DNA from 4 places in the Phyllobacterium sp. SYP-B3895 genome. Region 1 is predicted to be linked to each of the others. Evidence: predicted binding sites of a transcription regulator. Region 1 holds the regulator's gene; each other region holds the start of a gene.

The links. Region 1 encodes LexA, which represses DNA repair genes until DNA is damaged. Its sites were predicted from a motif close to TGTTCNNNNTGTGTTCNG; they were not measured.
Region 2: the regulator LexA is predicted to act here: its motif matches at 1,635-1,652, upstream of GF108_RS08960 (ATP-dependent helicase).
Region 3: the regulator LexA is predicted to act here: its motif matches at 1,601-1,618, upstream of recA (recombinase RecA).
Region 4: the regulator LexA is predicted to act here: its motif matches at 1,807-1,824, upstream of GF108_RS10120 (sel1 repeat family protein).

Annotation. Positions count from the first base shown of each region.
Region 1 is NZ_WJIG01000002.1:260,429-264,118, forward strand. It holds gene GF108_RS07675 (hypothetical protein) at 1-1,207, shown strand, start outside; gene lexA (transcriptional repressor LexA) at 1,375-2,094, shown strand; gene GF108_RS07685 (ComEC/Rec2 family competence protein) at 2,088-3,690, opposite strand, start outside.
Region 2 is NZ_WJIG01000002.1:529,735-533,424, forward strand. It holds tRNA gene GF108_RS08950 (tRNA-Pro) at 175-251, opposite strand; gene GF108_RS08955 (nitroreductase) at 910-1,575, shown strand; gene GF108_RS08960 (ATP-dependent helicase) at 1,731-3,690, shown strand, end outside.
Region 3 is NZ_WJIG01000003.1:770,748-774,437, reverse strand. It holds gene alaS (alanine--tRNA ligase) at 1-135, opposite strand, end outside; gene recA (recombinase RecA) at 387-1,478, opposite strand; gene GF108_RS16295 (carbohydrate kinase family protein) at 1,795-2,745, shown strand; gene GF108_RS16290 (pseudouridine-5'-phosphate glycosidase) at 2,760-3,677, shown strand; gene GF108_RS16285 (OmpA family protein) at 3,670-3,690, opposite strand, start outside.
Region 4 is NZ_WJIG01000002.1:754,607-758,296, forward strand. It holds gene GF108_RS10105 (acetyl/propionyl/methylcrotonyl-CoA carboxylase subunit alpha) at 1-289, shown strand, start outside; gene GF108_RS10110 (Dps family protein) at 387-914, shown strand; gene GF108_RS10115 (hypothetical protein) at 1,006-1,212, opposite strand; gene GF108_RS10120 (sel1 repeat family protein) at 1,383-1,649, opposite strand; gene GF108_RS10125 (DUF2147 domain-containing protein) at 2,100-2,447, shown strand; gene bla (class A beta-lactamase) at 3,517-3,690, opposite strand, start outside.

The DNA.
Region 1 (3,690 bases):
GACTGGACCGCCATCCGGCAATACGGTCGGCTCGACCATCACCTATAGCTTCACCGTCAAAAACACCGGCAATGTGACGCTGAAGAACATCCGGCTCGGCGCCCTCGCCGCCGTCACCTATGAGCCGACAGCGGAGGATAGTTACTATCTCGGCTACCGCCTCGACCCCGACCGTGCCTTTGACCTCGACCGTACCTACGATCTCGATGGGACTGATTACGGCGCGATCGTCATCGGTGCGCGGCGCAAGCTCGACGATTATTGGTCGACCTATGCTGAAAACAATTATGACCTGTTCGGAAGGCGCAATTCGCTCGCCCAAACCTACGGTGTCGTCTATACGCCCGATGCCAAATGGACGGTCGATGGCGGGCTCGAGATCGGCACAGTCGAAGACGATACGATCGATCCCTCCACAAATCTCGAACGTTCCGATTTCGACCGCAAGGCGATCTCCCTGTCGGTCGGCTACAAGGATGAGGATCGCATTGCCGCGCGCATTCGCGGTGAGACTCGTTTCGAAGATTCCGACGATGATACCCGCGATCTCAACACCTACCTCTTCGCCACGGGATTCAGCTGGAAAACGAACGACAACTGGCGGCTGCTCGCCAATATCGATTCAGTTCTCTCGGACTCGAACGGTGATGGTTCGTTCAGGGATGGCGACTATGTCGAAGCCTCGCTCGGTTATGCCTATCGTCCGGTCACGAACGACCGGCTGAACGCCCTTTTCAAATATACCTGGCTTTACGATCTTCCGGGCGAGGATCAGGTCAGCGCGGTGACCGGCGACGAATATGGGCCGGCACAGCGCAGCAACATTCTTTCCGCCGATTTCACCTACGATCTCGTTCCATGGCTCTCAGTCGGCGCGAAATACGGCTTCCGCTACGGCGAAGTGCGCGAGCGGCTTCAGGATGATCTCGACGAATTCTCCGATTGGCAGACTTCCTCAGCGCATCTCGGCATTGTTCGAACCGATTTTCATATCGTCAAGAAATGGGACGCCTTGCTTGAAGGGCGCGTCATGTATATGGCCGAAGCGGATACGACGGATCTTGGTGTGCTCACCGCCGTTTATCGCCACGTCGGCGAGAACTTCAAGGTCGGTGTCGGCTACAATTTCGGCAATTTCTCCGACGATCTGCGCGACCTGACGCTCAACGACCGCGGTGTCTTCTTCAACGTCGTCGGTAAGTACTGACACATCGTCATCATTTGCGTCGCTGTGGTACCGGCAATGAGTCATTTCCGCGATTTCGATATCGGCGCACTCCTTCTACACGACATATTAATACTTGTGGAACACAACTGGAACAGATAGTGTTTGTTCTGGTTTTGTTTTTCCGATTCCGTTTCGAAGGATCGCCGATGCTCACGCGTAAACAACACGAACTTCTGCTCTTTATCCATGAGCGCCTGAAGGAAACCGGCATCCCTCCATCCTTTGACGAGATGAAGGATGCATTGGACCTTGCGTCCAAATCAGGCATACATCGGCTGATAACAGCGCTCGAGGAACGTGGGTTCATTCGCCGGCTTGCTAACCGCGCGCGGGCACTGGAAGTTCTGCGCTTGCCGGATTCGATTGCGCCTGGCCTCAATGCGCAAAAGAAATTTTCGCCAAGCGTGATCGAGGGCAGCCTCGGCCGCAATGTCACCCCGCCCCGCCCGCAGCCGCGCGCTTCGGATGACGACGGCGCGCCGACGATCATCAACATACCCGTCATGGGCCGGATCGCGGCCGGTGTGCCAATATCCGCCATCCAGAACCAGACGCATATGATCGGCCTGCCGCCAGACATGATCGGCAGCGGCGAGCACTACGCGCTGGAGGTCAAGGGCGATTCCATGATCGAGGCGGGCATCTTCGACGGCGATACAGTCGTCATCCGACGCGGCGACACCGCCAATCCCGGTGAAATCGTGGTTGCGCTCGTCGATGACGAAGAGGCAACCTTGAAGCGCTTTCGGCGCAAAGGGGCGTCGATTGCTCTCGAGGCCGCCAATCCGGCCTATGAGACGCGCATATTCGGGCCGGATCGGGTGCGCGTGCAGGGCAAGCTGGTCGGTTTGATCCGCCGTTACTGATGTATCGGGTCTTCCTGATCGTCTGCCGGTGGCTTGGTCTTTGCAGCACGCCGTTGCAGTTTTTGCTCCGCAAGATTGCGGGCCGTGCGGGAAAAGACCCGATAGGCGTTCCATGGGCGCTGCGGGGAGCCCACGGCGTAGATAATTTGCGCAGACTGTAGGCGTGCCCGCAGTTGTTCTTCAGCAAGTGCAGCCGCACCAAGTCCGGACGGTGGATCGGCATTGCTTTCACCGAGCCTTATTTCTGCGGAGCCGCGTAACGCCAACTCCTGCGCGGTAATTACAAGAACGTCCCCCGAGTCGCAGGTTGCAGCGGGACCGGTGAAGGCAAGGACGACGATATCGCCCTCGGCACAAGCCGTTGATTTTTTGGTCGGATCATCCGTATAGGCGACGATGAGGCCGCCGGTTTCTCGTGCGAGGCACACGCCGTCGGCGCACTCAAACTGCCCGTCGGTCGGCGGTGCACCATTCTTTGCCGGCGTGAGCACTTGACTTGCGCCGTACCCCTGCTGCCAGTTATCGAGGGTGAACCGGCTTGCGGTCGCGCGGTTCACTGTCAGTGCGTCATCAGGGGCACTTAAGGCAACGAGTTTGCCCTCTTCGGCAATCACGATATCCGGCGGACGTGCCGAGAGGAGCGGTGCTATCGCCAGGGCCATCACGGCGAATCCGACGAGCCGCAGCCGTGTTGTCAGCAACATGAGCAGGACCAGTCCCGCGGTCATCAAAAGCAGGCTCGTTTGCGGCATTGATCCGAAATTGCCGCTTGGCGAATGCGCGCTGACCATCTTCGCGATCGCAATGACCCATTCGATGCCGCGTTCCATGACCGCAAACGGCAGCCAATCGAGATCAAATGGCATCGCAAGAACAGCAAGCACCGCAAACGGCATCACAAAGATCGAGACAACGGGCAGCGCCAGCGCGTTGCCCACAAGCCCAAGCGGCGCTGTGTTGTTGAAATGGTAGGCGGCGAAGATCGAGCTCGCCGTCCCGGCAACCAACGAAGTCATGGCGATGGCGCCGACATGGCTTGCCGCCATCATCGGCAAACGCAGAAGCAATCCCTCGCCTTTCGTCCGGTTTGACCTGTTCTTCCGGCGCGATCTCCATCCGTAATATGCAATGAGCGCGCCCGTCGCCGAATATGACATCTGGAAACTCGGTCCGAGAATTTCATGCGGAAGCAGCGCTATCGTGATCAAAGCGCCGATGGCGAGATTGCGCATGGAGATTGCCGCGCGATCGGCCATCATGGCAATGAGCATCACCGCCAGCATCACAAAACTGCGCTGTGCCGCTACGTCAGCGCCAGAGAGCAGGAGATAGAAACCGGAACCGGCAAGGGCGACGAATGCCGCCAGTTTTTTCATCGGAAAGCGGGCTGCAAAGCCGGGGAAGAGGGCCATGCTCGCGCGCAGCGAGCCGACGATGATGCCGGCGACCAGCGCCATGTGAAATCCGGAAATCGAAAGAATATGCGAAAGCCCGCTCAGTCGCATTGCGTCGTTGGTCGCCTCGCTGATGCCGTCGCGCTGGCCGGTGATCAGCGAAGCTGCAATATCGCCGGGTTCCCCCTTGATACGGGAAAGC
Region 2 (3,690 bases), 270 kb from region 1:
GCCACTTCCTTGCCACACAGCGGGCCGCTGAGCGCGATTCTGGGTCCGACCCTTTCTCGCTTACCGGAAGGCGTCGTTCGCCCTTACTGGACCCAGAATGGACCCAATTTCTCTAAAATAGAAAAGGGCCCTTGCGGACCTATTTCTTAAGATGATGATTTCTTTGGGGAATTTTGGTCGGAGTGGCCGGATTCGAACCGACGACCCCTTGACCCCCAGTCAAGTGCGCTACCGGGCTGCGCTACACTCCGAACCGCTGAAAGCCCTAGATTACTGGACTTTTTTTAGCAATACCCCAAACGTAAGAAAAAGAACAAACTGCACACTAATGAACGCCGTGGAATAGACCGGCACCCAAGGTCCCACGACGCTCCAATGGGACGCCGTGCATGATCGGTACCCTCCTCCACCAAGAATTCCTCGGCATCAGGTTGTGTGGATCGTCGTGAGCCGACAAAATCCAATCTCCGAATCACTTTGCCCCAAGACTCCAACAGCCATGCAGCCACCTCGAAAGCGGTATCGCCCAAAACCGGACAAGCGCGATCAAGCGACCAGGATCTCCGATTTTGTTTCCAGCCTTAAATCAGCCAATCCGAAGCTGACTTCACGGGACATAGCATCCCTCCTGGATATTTCGCCCTTTCATCCTCCATCCGCGGACAATTGGTCTTCAACCGCAGTGATGAAAATAATTCGGCAACTTGAGCTGGGCCAGGCTGATAGCGCCGGCGCGTAGGAACATAGAAGCTCCTGATGTTGGCGATGCTCGATAGGACCAAGGGCCTGTGGCGATGCCCTCACACGCATGAGGTCGCTAAACGTTTGATTTAGGCCTCCCAGACCACGGTGTGATTACAACCTCCATTGCAAAAAAAGTAAAAAACGCATCGCGGTATGGAGGCGATCATGGATGTATATGAGGCAGTTGCAAGCCGACGGGCGGTGCGCGGATTCAAAGACGAGCCTGTGTCGAGGGAATTGCTCGAGCGCGTGCTGTCCGCCGCGGCCTGGGCTCCGTCCGGATCGAATATCCAGCCGTGGAATACCTATGTGATGACCGGCGCGCCGTTGGCTGAACTCAAGACCGACGCCGTCGAGCGCGTGGCCCACGGCGACCCTTGGGACGAGCGGCAGTACGAGATGTACCCGCCCGTGTTGAAGTCGCCCTACGCCGAGCGCCGGTCCGCTTTCGGCAAGGAGCGCTACAGCGCGCTCGGTATTGCGCGCGAGGACTGGGAGGCGCGCCAGCGGGCAGCCATTGCCAACTGGAACTGCTTCGGTGCGCCAGCCGCGCTGTTCTGCTATATCGACCGCGATCTGGGCCTGCCGCAATGGGCTGATGTCGGCATGTATCTGCAGACCGTGATGCTGCTGCTCCGCGCTGAAGGCCTGCACAGTTGCACGCAGATGGCGTGGTCGCAGGTTCGCGAGTCGGTCGCGGACGCCCTGTCACCTCCGGACGGTCTCATCCTCTTCTGCGGCATGTCGATCGGTTACGAAGACCCCACGGTGAATTACCCGCGTACAGGTCGCGCGCCACTCGCCGAGACGGTCACGTTCGTCGGCGACTAGCCACTCGGCTCAATTCACCTTTTGCCGGTCGATTTTCGCGACTACACGCCAAACGCGAAAGTTCTTCATTTGTTCGCAGGCCAAGCTGGAGTAGTCTTGCGCGACGACTCACCGCTGCCGCTACGCAGCCGACCGGCTTGCCGCAATGAGGGACTATGGGCGCTGCCTATCTGGAGAAACTTAACCCCGAACAGCGGCTTGCCGTCGAATATGGAACAGAGTTGCTTCCATCGACCATTGGCGGGCCGTTGCTTGTCATTGCCGGCGCCGGATCCGGCAAAACCAACACGCTTGCCCACCGCGTGGCGCATCTCATCGTCAAGGGCACCGATCCACGTCGCATTCTTCTGATGACCTTCTCACGCCGGGCTGCCTCGGAAATGGCGCGGCGGGTGGAGCGTATTTGTGGGCAGGTGTTGGGCGCTAATGCCGCAATCATGACCGACGCGCTCGCATGGGCGGGCACGTTTCATGGCATTGGCGCGCGCCTGCTGCGCGATTATGCCGAACAGATCGGCCTCAATCCCGACTTTACGATCCACGACCGTGAAGACAGCGCCGATCTCATGAACCTTGTTCGCCACGAACTCGGTTTCTCCAAGACGGAAAGCCGCTTTCCGACCAAGGGAACATGCCTTGCCATCTATTCCCGCGTCGTCAACTCGGAAGCGCCGCTCGCTGAGGTGCTGCAGGCATTCTTTCCCTGGGTGGCCGGCTGGGAGAAACAGCTGCGCGAGCTCTTTGCCGCCTATGTCGAAGCCAAGCAGCTGCAGAACGTACTCGATTATGACGACCTGCTTCTCTATTGGGCGCAAACCGTCGGCGATCCGATGCTCGCCGACGATATGGGCTGCCGCTGGGATCACGTTCTCGTCGATGAATACCAGGACACCAACCGGCTGCAGGCCTCGATTCTTCTGGCCTTGCGGCCGGCCGGCGTCGGTTTGACGGTCGTTGGCGATGATGCGCAATCGATCTATTCATTTCGCGCAGCGACCGTACGCAACATCCTTGATTTTCCTGCCACCTTCACACCGCAGGCGAGTATCGTCACCCTTGACCGTAACTATCGCTCGACCCGGCCGATCCTTGCCGCAGCTAACGGCGTGATCGATCTGGCGCGAGAACGCTTTACCAAGAACCTCTGGAGCGAGCGCGAATCGGCGGAGCGGCCCCGCATGGTGAGCGTCAAGGACGAGGCAGACCAGGCCCGCTACATCGTCGAACAGGTACTGGAAAATCGCGAAACGGGAACCTTGCTGAAGCAGCAGGCCGTGCTTTTCAGGACGTCGCACCACAGCGGCCCATTGGAAGTCGAACTGACGCGGCGCAACATTCCTTTCGTCAAGTTCGGCGGCCTCAAGTTCCTCGACAGCGCCCATGTCAAGGATATGCTTGCCTTGCTGCGTTTTGCCCAAAACCCACGCGACCGCGTTGCGGGCTTCCGGCTTATGCAGATCATAGCGGGCGTCGGCCCGACCTCGGCGCGCCGCGTTCTCGATGAAATGGCCGAGCAGCCCGATCCGCTCGGCGCGCTCGCGCAGATTGCCGCGCCTCCCCGTGCGGGCAATGACTGGTCAGCTTTCGTCGATGCGCTGAACGACTTGAAGCGCGGAACGACAGGCTGGCCTGCCGAGCTCGAGCGAGCGCGCGCCTGGTACGAACCGCATCTCGACCGCATTCACGAGGATGCCGAAATACGCAAGACGGATTTGCTGCAACTCGAACAGATCGCCGCAGGCTATGCGTCTCGCGAGCGTTTCCTCACCGAACTCACCCTCGATCCACCGGATGCGACGAGCGACCAATCGGGCGTTCCGCTGCTTGACGAGGACTACCTTATCCTGTCGACGATCCATTCCGCGAAGGGACAGGAATGGAAATCCGTGTTTATCCTCAATGCTGTCGATGGCTGCATCCCGTCCGACCTTGGCGCCGGAACGACGGCCGAACTCGAGGAAGAGCGCCGCCTGCTCTATGTGGCGATGACGCGTGCCAAGGATAGCCTCCACCTCATCCTGCCGCAGCGTTTCTTCACACACGGCCAGAATTCACTCGGCGATCGTCACGTCTACGCGTCGCGCACGCGCTTCATCCCGGCAACGTTGCTGCAGT
Region 3 (3,690 bases), on a different contig from region 1:
TTGCACCATGCCCGCATTGGTGAACATCAGCGTCGGGTCATTGCGCGGCACGAGCGGGCTCGACGCCACGATCTCATGGCCGTTCTTCTTGAAATAGTTCAGAAATGTCGACCGGATCTCGTTGACGCCACTCATGCTGCTTGCCTTCTGACTTCTTATATCCAAATGGAAATAGCCCCATTCTTAGTGAAGGAGCGGAACGAAACGCTTGTAGCGACAGGGCTGCGTGCTGTCCAGAAAATCCCTATTGCCGCGAGGTGCGACCGGCCAGGGAATGGCCCAAGGTAAAGCGCGGCCGGCCAGGGAATTGGCCAAGGCAAAATGCCAAGACCCGCAGCCGTCACTGGCCGCGGGTCTCAAATCCTCAGTCAATATCTGGAGGCGGCTCAGCCTTCGGCGGCGTCGGGTTCGTCATCCTCTACTTCCCCGACATTCTTGTCGAGCATCTGCTCGGCAATGAGACCGGCATTCTGGCGCAACGCCAGTTCGATCTCATTGGCTATTTCCGGATTCTCCTTGAGGAACAGTTTTGCGTTGTCGCGGCCCTGGCCGAGGCGCTGCGAATTATAGGAGAACCATGAACCAGACTTTTCGACGATGCCGGCCTTGACGCCAAGATCGACCAGCTCGCCCGTCTTGGAGACGCCCTCGCCATACATGATGTCAAACTCGACCTGCTTGAAGGGCGGCGCCAGCTTGTTCTTGACGACCTTGACGCGCGTCTGGTTGCCAACGACCTCGTCACGCTCCTTGAGCGATCCGATGCGGCGGATATCGAGGCGAACAGATGCATAGAACTTCAGCGCATTGCCGCCCGTTGTCGTTTCTGGTGAACCGAACATCACACCGATCTTCATGCGGATCTGGTTGATGAAAATGACCATGCAGTTGGAACGGGAAATCGATGCGGTAAGCTTGCGCAGCGCCTGGCTCATCAGGCGGGCCTGCAGACCCGGCAGGGAATCGCCCATCTCGCCCTCGATTTCCGCCCGGGGCGTCAGCGCCGCAACGGAATCGACGACGAGAACGTCGATGGCGCCGGATCGCACCAGCGTATCGGTAATTTCAAGCGCTTGCTCGCCCGTATCCGGCTGCGAGATCAGAAGGTTCTCAAGATCAACGCCAAGCTTGCGGGCATAGACGGGGTCAAGCGCGTGCTCAGCGTCGACAAAGGCGCAAATGCCGCCCTTCTTCTGGGCTTCGGCGATCGTATGCAGGGCAAGCGTGGTCTTGCCTGAGCTTTCAGGCCCGTAAATCTCGACGATGCGGCCTTTCGGCAATCCGCCGACGCCAAGGGCAATATCGAGCGACAGCGAGCCGGTCGGAACCGTTTCGATCTCCACAACCTGCTCGTTGCGGCCAAGCCGCATGATCGAGCCCTTTCCAAAGGCCCTCTCGATCTGGGACAATGCCGCATCCAGCGCTTTCGTTTTATCCACCGAATTACCCTCAACCAACCGCAATGAATTTTGAGCCATGTTACACTACCCCTGTGTTGTGCATGAAGTCCCGATGTCGCTTCTGATGAACTTATTTGTATCTGTTTTGTTCTCATTTTGCAATAGACATAAGTAATTGAAATAAATGCATAACTTCAAAATGTTCGTAAAATGTTCTTGTACGGGCGCGACATGCTGTCGGGCAAGCTTTCCCCTGTTTCCGGGCGTTGCCGGACAAACCGGAGTTACGAAAATCGAATCGGCCGGATTATTGCGCCGGTCCGACTGACACTTTAGAGAGGTAGCGCAACGCCAGCCCTTCAATCCGTGGTTTTAATCGGAAAAGCAATCACCCATGACGTCAGGCAACAAACCGCTGCTCTTTGCTGTTGGCGGCGCCCATCTCGACCGGCGCGGCCAAAGCACCGTACCGTTTGTCCCCGGCGCTTCGAACCCCGGCATCATGCGCGAAGAGCCGGGCGGCGGTGTCTTCAATGCGTTAAGGTTGGCGATGCAGCGCGGCATCGCCGCTGAACTCTTGTCCATACGCGGCGGCGACCGTATCGGCGAGACGATTGGCGCAGCGATCGAATCAGCCGGCATCATCGATAGCTCCGTCGTCTTCATGGACCGGGCGACGCCGAGCTATACGGCAATCCTCGACGAACATGGCGATGTCGTCGCCGCAATCGCCGACATGGCGCTTTATGAGATCGGCCTCCCCCGGCAACTGCGCCGGCGCAAGGTGCGCGATGCCGTGGCGGCGGCCGACGCCATATTTTGCGATGCCAACCTTCCGGCCGATGCGCTGGAAAGGCTTGCGGGCCTCGCAGGACATCGGCCGATCTATGCCCTGGCGATATCCCCGGCAAAGGCGGTGCGCCTGCGCACGATCCTTGGCAATCTCAGCTGCCTTTTCATGAACCGCCGTGAAGCATCGGCGCTGACCGGTCTTGGCCAATCCGCAGAGCTAAAGGAAATCTGCGCAGCTTTGCGCGCGGCGGGCCTTCAAGGCGCCGTCGTCAGCAATGGTGCCGGTCCCACCCTCGCCTACCATAATGATCTTGCCTATACACTCGAACCGCCTGGCGTCGACGGGATTGCTGATGTGACCGGCGCAGGTGACGCGCTTGCCGGCGGCACGATTGCCGGGCTGATGCAAGGTGTCGCGTTTCACGAGGCAGTCCGCCAAGGTATGACCGCGTCGATGCTGACATTGAAGACACATTCCGCCAGCCCGATCTTTACCCCCGAGGAATTCGACGCAGCGCTTTCCTTGATACCCGATGCGACCTTGCTGCGTTGATCAAAGGAGCCGACATGACCCTCAATCCCTTTACCGATATAGCCCCCGAGGTCGCGCAGGCACTTGATGCGGGCAAGCCGGTTGTCGCGCTGGAAAGCACGATCATCACTCATGGCATGCCCTATCCCGACAACAGCCGCATGGCCGCGGATGTCGAGGCCATCATCGCGGAAGAAGGCGCTGTCCCAGCGACGATCGCCATTGTCGATGGCCGCCTCAAGATCGGGCTATCCGCCGATGAACGCGAAGCGCTCGCGCAGGTGAATGGCGCCATGAAGCTGTCGCGCGCCGACCTTGCCTTTGCACTTGCCGAAGGACGCACTGGCGGCACGACGGTTGCAGCCACCATGCTTGCCGCGCACCTTGCTGGCATCAAGGTCTTTGCCACGGGCGGAATCGGCGGCGTGCACAAAGGCGCAGAATTGAGTTTCGATATTTCGGCTGACCTTGAAGAGCTCGGTCGGACCCCGGTCATCGTCGTCTCGGCCGGGGCCAAGGCCATTCTCGATATCGAAAAGACGTTGGAAGTGCTTGAGACCAAGGGCGTTCCGGTCGTCGTCCATGGCGCCGATGTGCTTCCCGCCTTCTGGTCGCGCCAATCGCCGATCAAGGCGCCGTTGCGGCTCGACTCAGCCGAGGCAATCGCCGGGTTTCAGCGGGCACGCGAAGCCATCGGCGTCAACGGCGGCATGCTGATCGCCAATCCCATTCCGGCAGCGGACGAAATTCCGGCGGAGAGGATGGCGGGCTATATCGGCGAGGCGATCGCTCGTGCTACGAAAAATGGCGTCACCGGCAAGGCCGTGACGCCATATCTCCTTTCCGAAATTCTCGACATCACCAAGGGCGAGAGCCTCAAGGCGAACATCGCTCTCGTCGAGAACAATGCGCGCCTTGCAGCGAAGATCGCCGTGGCGCTCGCTATCAGGTAAGCGGCGCGATCTG
Region 4 (3,690 bases), 490 kb from region 1:
AACGTTCAGCGTTGCCGACCCGTTCCTCCTTGCCGAAGCGGCAGGCGGTGGAGGCGATCGCCTTGCCGCGCCAATGCCGGGTCTCGTGAAATCTGTGCGCTTTGCCGTGGGCGATCAGGTGAAGAAGGGGCAGGTTTTGCTCGTCCTCGAAGCCATGAAGATGGAGCATTCGATCACCGCACCGCATGATGGCAGAATTGCCGAAATAGCAAGCGAAGGAACGCAGGTGAAAGAGAAGTCGTCGCTCGTGCGGTTTGAAGACGCGGGCAATGATTCTTTAAAGATTTGAGGCAGCAAGCACGCCTTCGGCATGCTAGGAAAGTGGCGCGGGGCCCGCAGCTGCGGGCGCCGGGCTATGTTCCCGCCTTTAATTCAGGAGATTACCTATGGCCACAAAATCCCTCCAGACGATCAAGCGCGCTCCCCTCGCCACCCCTACCGACCTTGGGGAAAAGGCGACGCGCGATATTTCCGCCGCCGTCAATGCGCTGCTTGCCGACACGTTCGCGCTTTACATGAAAACCAAGAATTTTCACTGGCACATGAGCGGCCCGCATTTTCGCGACTATCACCTGATGCTCGACGAGCAAGGCGAACAGATCTTCGCCATGACCGACGTTCTTGCCGAACGCGTCCGCAAGATCGGCGGCACCACGCTCAAGTCGATCGGGCAGATTTCGTCGAAACAGCGCCTTCTCGACAATGACGCGAATTTCGTGACGCCTGAAGACATGATCGCCGAGCTGCGCGACGATACAAAGAGCTTCATCAGCTATCTGCGCCAGGTGCATGAACTCTGCAGCGAATACAATGACAGCGCCACGACCAGCATCATCGAGAACTATATCGACGAGTCCGAGCGGCGCCATTGGTTCCTGTTTGAAGCATCGCGCGTCGGCCCGGCTGGCGTCTGATCGATCCGTTGCGGATAACCCGGCCGTCCCGGCGGCCGGTTTGTTTGCGTAATTTCCCCGGCAGACCGATACTATCTAAACAAGACGTGCTCTAATCGTTTGCCTTGGCCAGCCTTGCCAACTGCGCGCGGCCTTGCGTCTCAACAATCATGGTCTCGACCGATGAAATGTTGAGGGCCAGCGTTGCGATTTTCTGCAAAGTATTGTTGTCAGGAAATGTCTTGGTCTTGGCTGAGCTCGTTATCAGCTGCCTTTGGGCAGCCGTGAGCCTAGCGAGCAATTCTTCGAGTTCATCCATGAATGTCCGTCCGCCGTGGTTGCAATAAATACAATACTTATAGTTGTAGCGTAGCAGTATGGCTAACTTATACTGTAATCACAATCTTGTGTCCATCCACCGCTGGCAATCTAGCCATAGGGTGCAGAAGAGAATTTTCTACACGCCAAGGTTGTGTCCATTCCGACAGATCAGTGTGTCGTCATCCATTTGCGGGCTTCGCGCAGGGCGGTTGCGAGATCAACCTTGGACATTGTCTTGCCAAGTTCGGCCCGCAGTTCCGCGGCGCGATCGCAGCCCTTGATAGCGGCGATGTTGAACCATTTGTGCGCGGCCACCAGGTCGACGGCGCAATCGCGACCGGTTGCGTACATGATGCCCATTTCGAAGAGGATGTCGGTCTGGGCGGAGCCACCGGCGTCGCCGGTTTCGACAGTCTGAAGATCAAAGCGTGCCATTTCAGTCAAACCCCTTGTTGAACCAAATTCGTGTCGAACGAAAAGCCCTGTTAGACTTCTGAGAACCGCCATTTGTTTGTTTCGGCGTGCTCTTTCGATGCTTTTAAGAATGAACGATAGGCTTGAAATTGCTGTTAAAAGCCATGATTAACCGCGCACAAACAAAACAAAAACAACTCGTAAACTTCGCAATTCATTAAATATAGCACGCCAGCAATTGCAGGCATTTGCCGCAAATTTGCCTAAAATCGGATCTGCCGGCCTGAAGAGTTTGATAACCAAACGCGCGGTTTGCGAATTTGAACTTCGGCAATTCACTCCCGCCCACGCTGCGTGAAAACAGGCGGATTTTCGGCTGGGGCTGCTTTCTTTCCCCGATATTTTGAATTACGTTTACGTTTGCGTAAGAAATGGCGATGCTGGAGATCGCCGCGTATCGGGAGGAAATTCATGACGCGCAGAATAGTTTTGGCCTGCACCGGCCTTGTCCTTATGGCTGGCCCTGCTCTTGCAGAAGAAGCGATCGTCGGATCGTGGAAGCGGCCAAACGGCACCATCATTCAATATTCGTCCTGTGGGACAGATACCTATTGCGGCACGGTGATGACCGGCGAATACAAGGGTAAGTCGATCGGCTCGATGTCCGGCAAGAGTGGTTCCTACAAGGGCACGGTGAACAAGCTCGACGAGGGCAAGACCTATAATGGCAAGGCGACGGCAACCGGGGCGACCCTTTCGCTTTCGGGCTGTGTCATGGGCGGGCTCATCTGCAAGAGCGAGAGCCTGACGCGCCAGTAGAGGTCGGGTGGGGTAGGCAGATCATCCAGAGCCGGGTGGCGGCGGTTTTCGCATGCGTTCACATCAGCGACCTTTCCGCCGATATCCTCGGCTCTTGACCCGAGGACCCATTCTCTCTTCGTGGGGCGGACAGCGTCCATGCCGGAGGGCCATTCTTCGCTTTGTGAGGCAAACAGCGTCGACGATGGATCCTCGGGACAAGGGCCCGGAGGATGACGGAAGCGAGGGGAGCCAGAGGGACGTTCTCCCTCCGTGGCCGAACAGCGTCCGCGGTGACGGCAGTGGAGCGGTCTGCCGTCTGCACTTCCCCCTCCTACGTTTATCCATCGGACGAAGTGGCGGCGCTGCTCGCATAAGTTCCCATCATCCACCCTCTCCGCCGTCATCCTCGGGCGTTAGACCCGAGGACCCATTCTTTCTTCGTGGGCAGACAGCGTCGACGATGGATCCTCGGGACAAAGCCCGAGGATGACGGAAGTGAGGGGAGCCAGAGGGACGTTCTCCTCCCTCCGTGGCCGAACAGCGTCCGCGGTGACGGCAGTGCAGACTGCCGAAGGATAGAGGAAGTGAGAACGGCCTGCGGTGACGGTAATGGGGCAGTCCGCCGTCTGCACTTCCCCCGTCCGATGTTTATCCATAGGACCGAGTCGAACGAGCGGACTTCGATGACTGAGTGGGAGCTTCTCGCATAAGTTCCCATCATCCACCCTCTCCGCCGTCATCCTCGGGCGTTAGACCCGAGGACCCATTCTTCTTCGCGGGGCAAACTCATGCCGGAGGGCCATTCTTTCTCCGTGGGCAGACAGCGTCGCGATGGATCCTCGGGACAAGGGCCCGAGGATGACGGAGAGGAGATCCCGTGGATCGCGGCAGTGAGGGGAGCCCAAGGATGGCGGAAACGAGAACGGCCCGAGGTGACGCAGTGCAGACGACCCTTAGATGACGCAAGAGGGGATCGCCGGGGATGACCGCCGTGGGAAATGTGCGGCACACTTGGCGCTGATAACAACAGGGGACCAGTCTGCCCGGGCCCTGTTTGAGCGGCGACCGGATCGCCGCCCAGCAAACCTCAAATGTTCTCAGCGACCAGGCTTGCCACCTTCCGGTGAATTTCATTCCGGCTATCCGCGGTTCCCTTCGGATCGTAGAGATAGACAGCCAGCAGGATCGGCTTGTGGCTTGGCGGCCAGATCACCGCGATGTCATTGGCCATGCCGCTGTCGCTGGTACCGGTTTTGTCGCC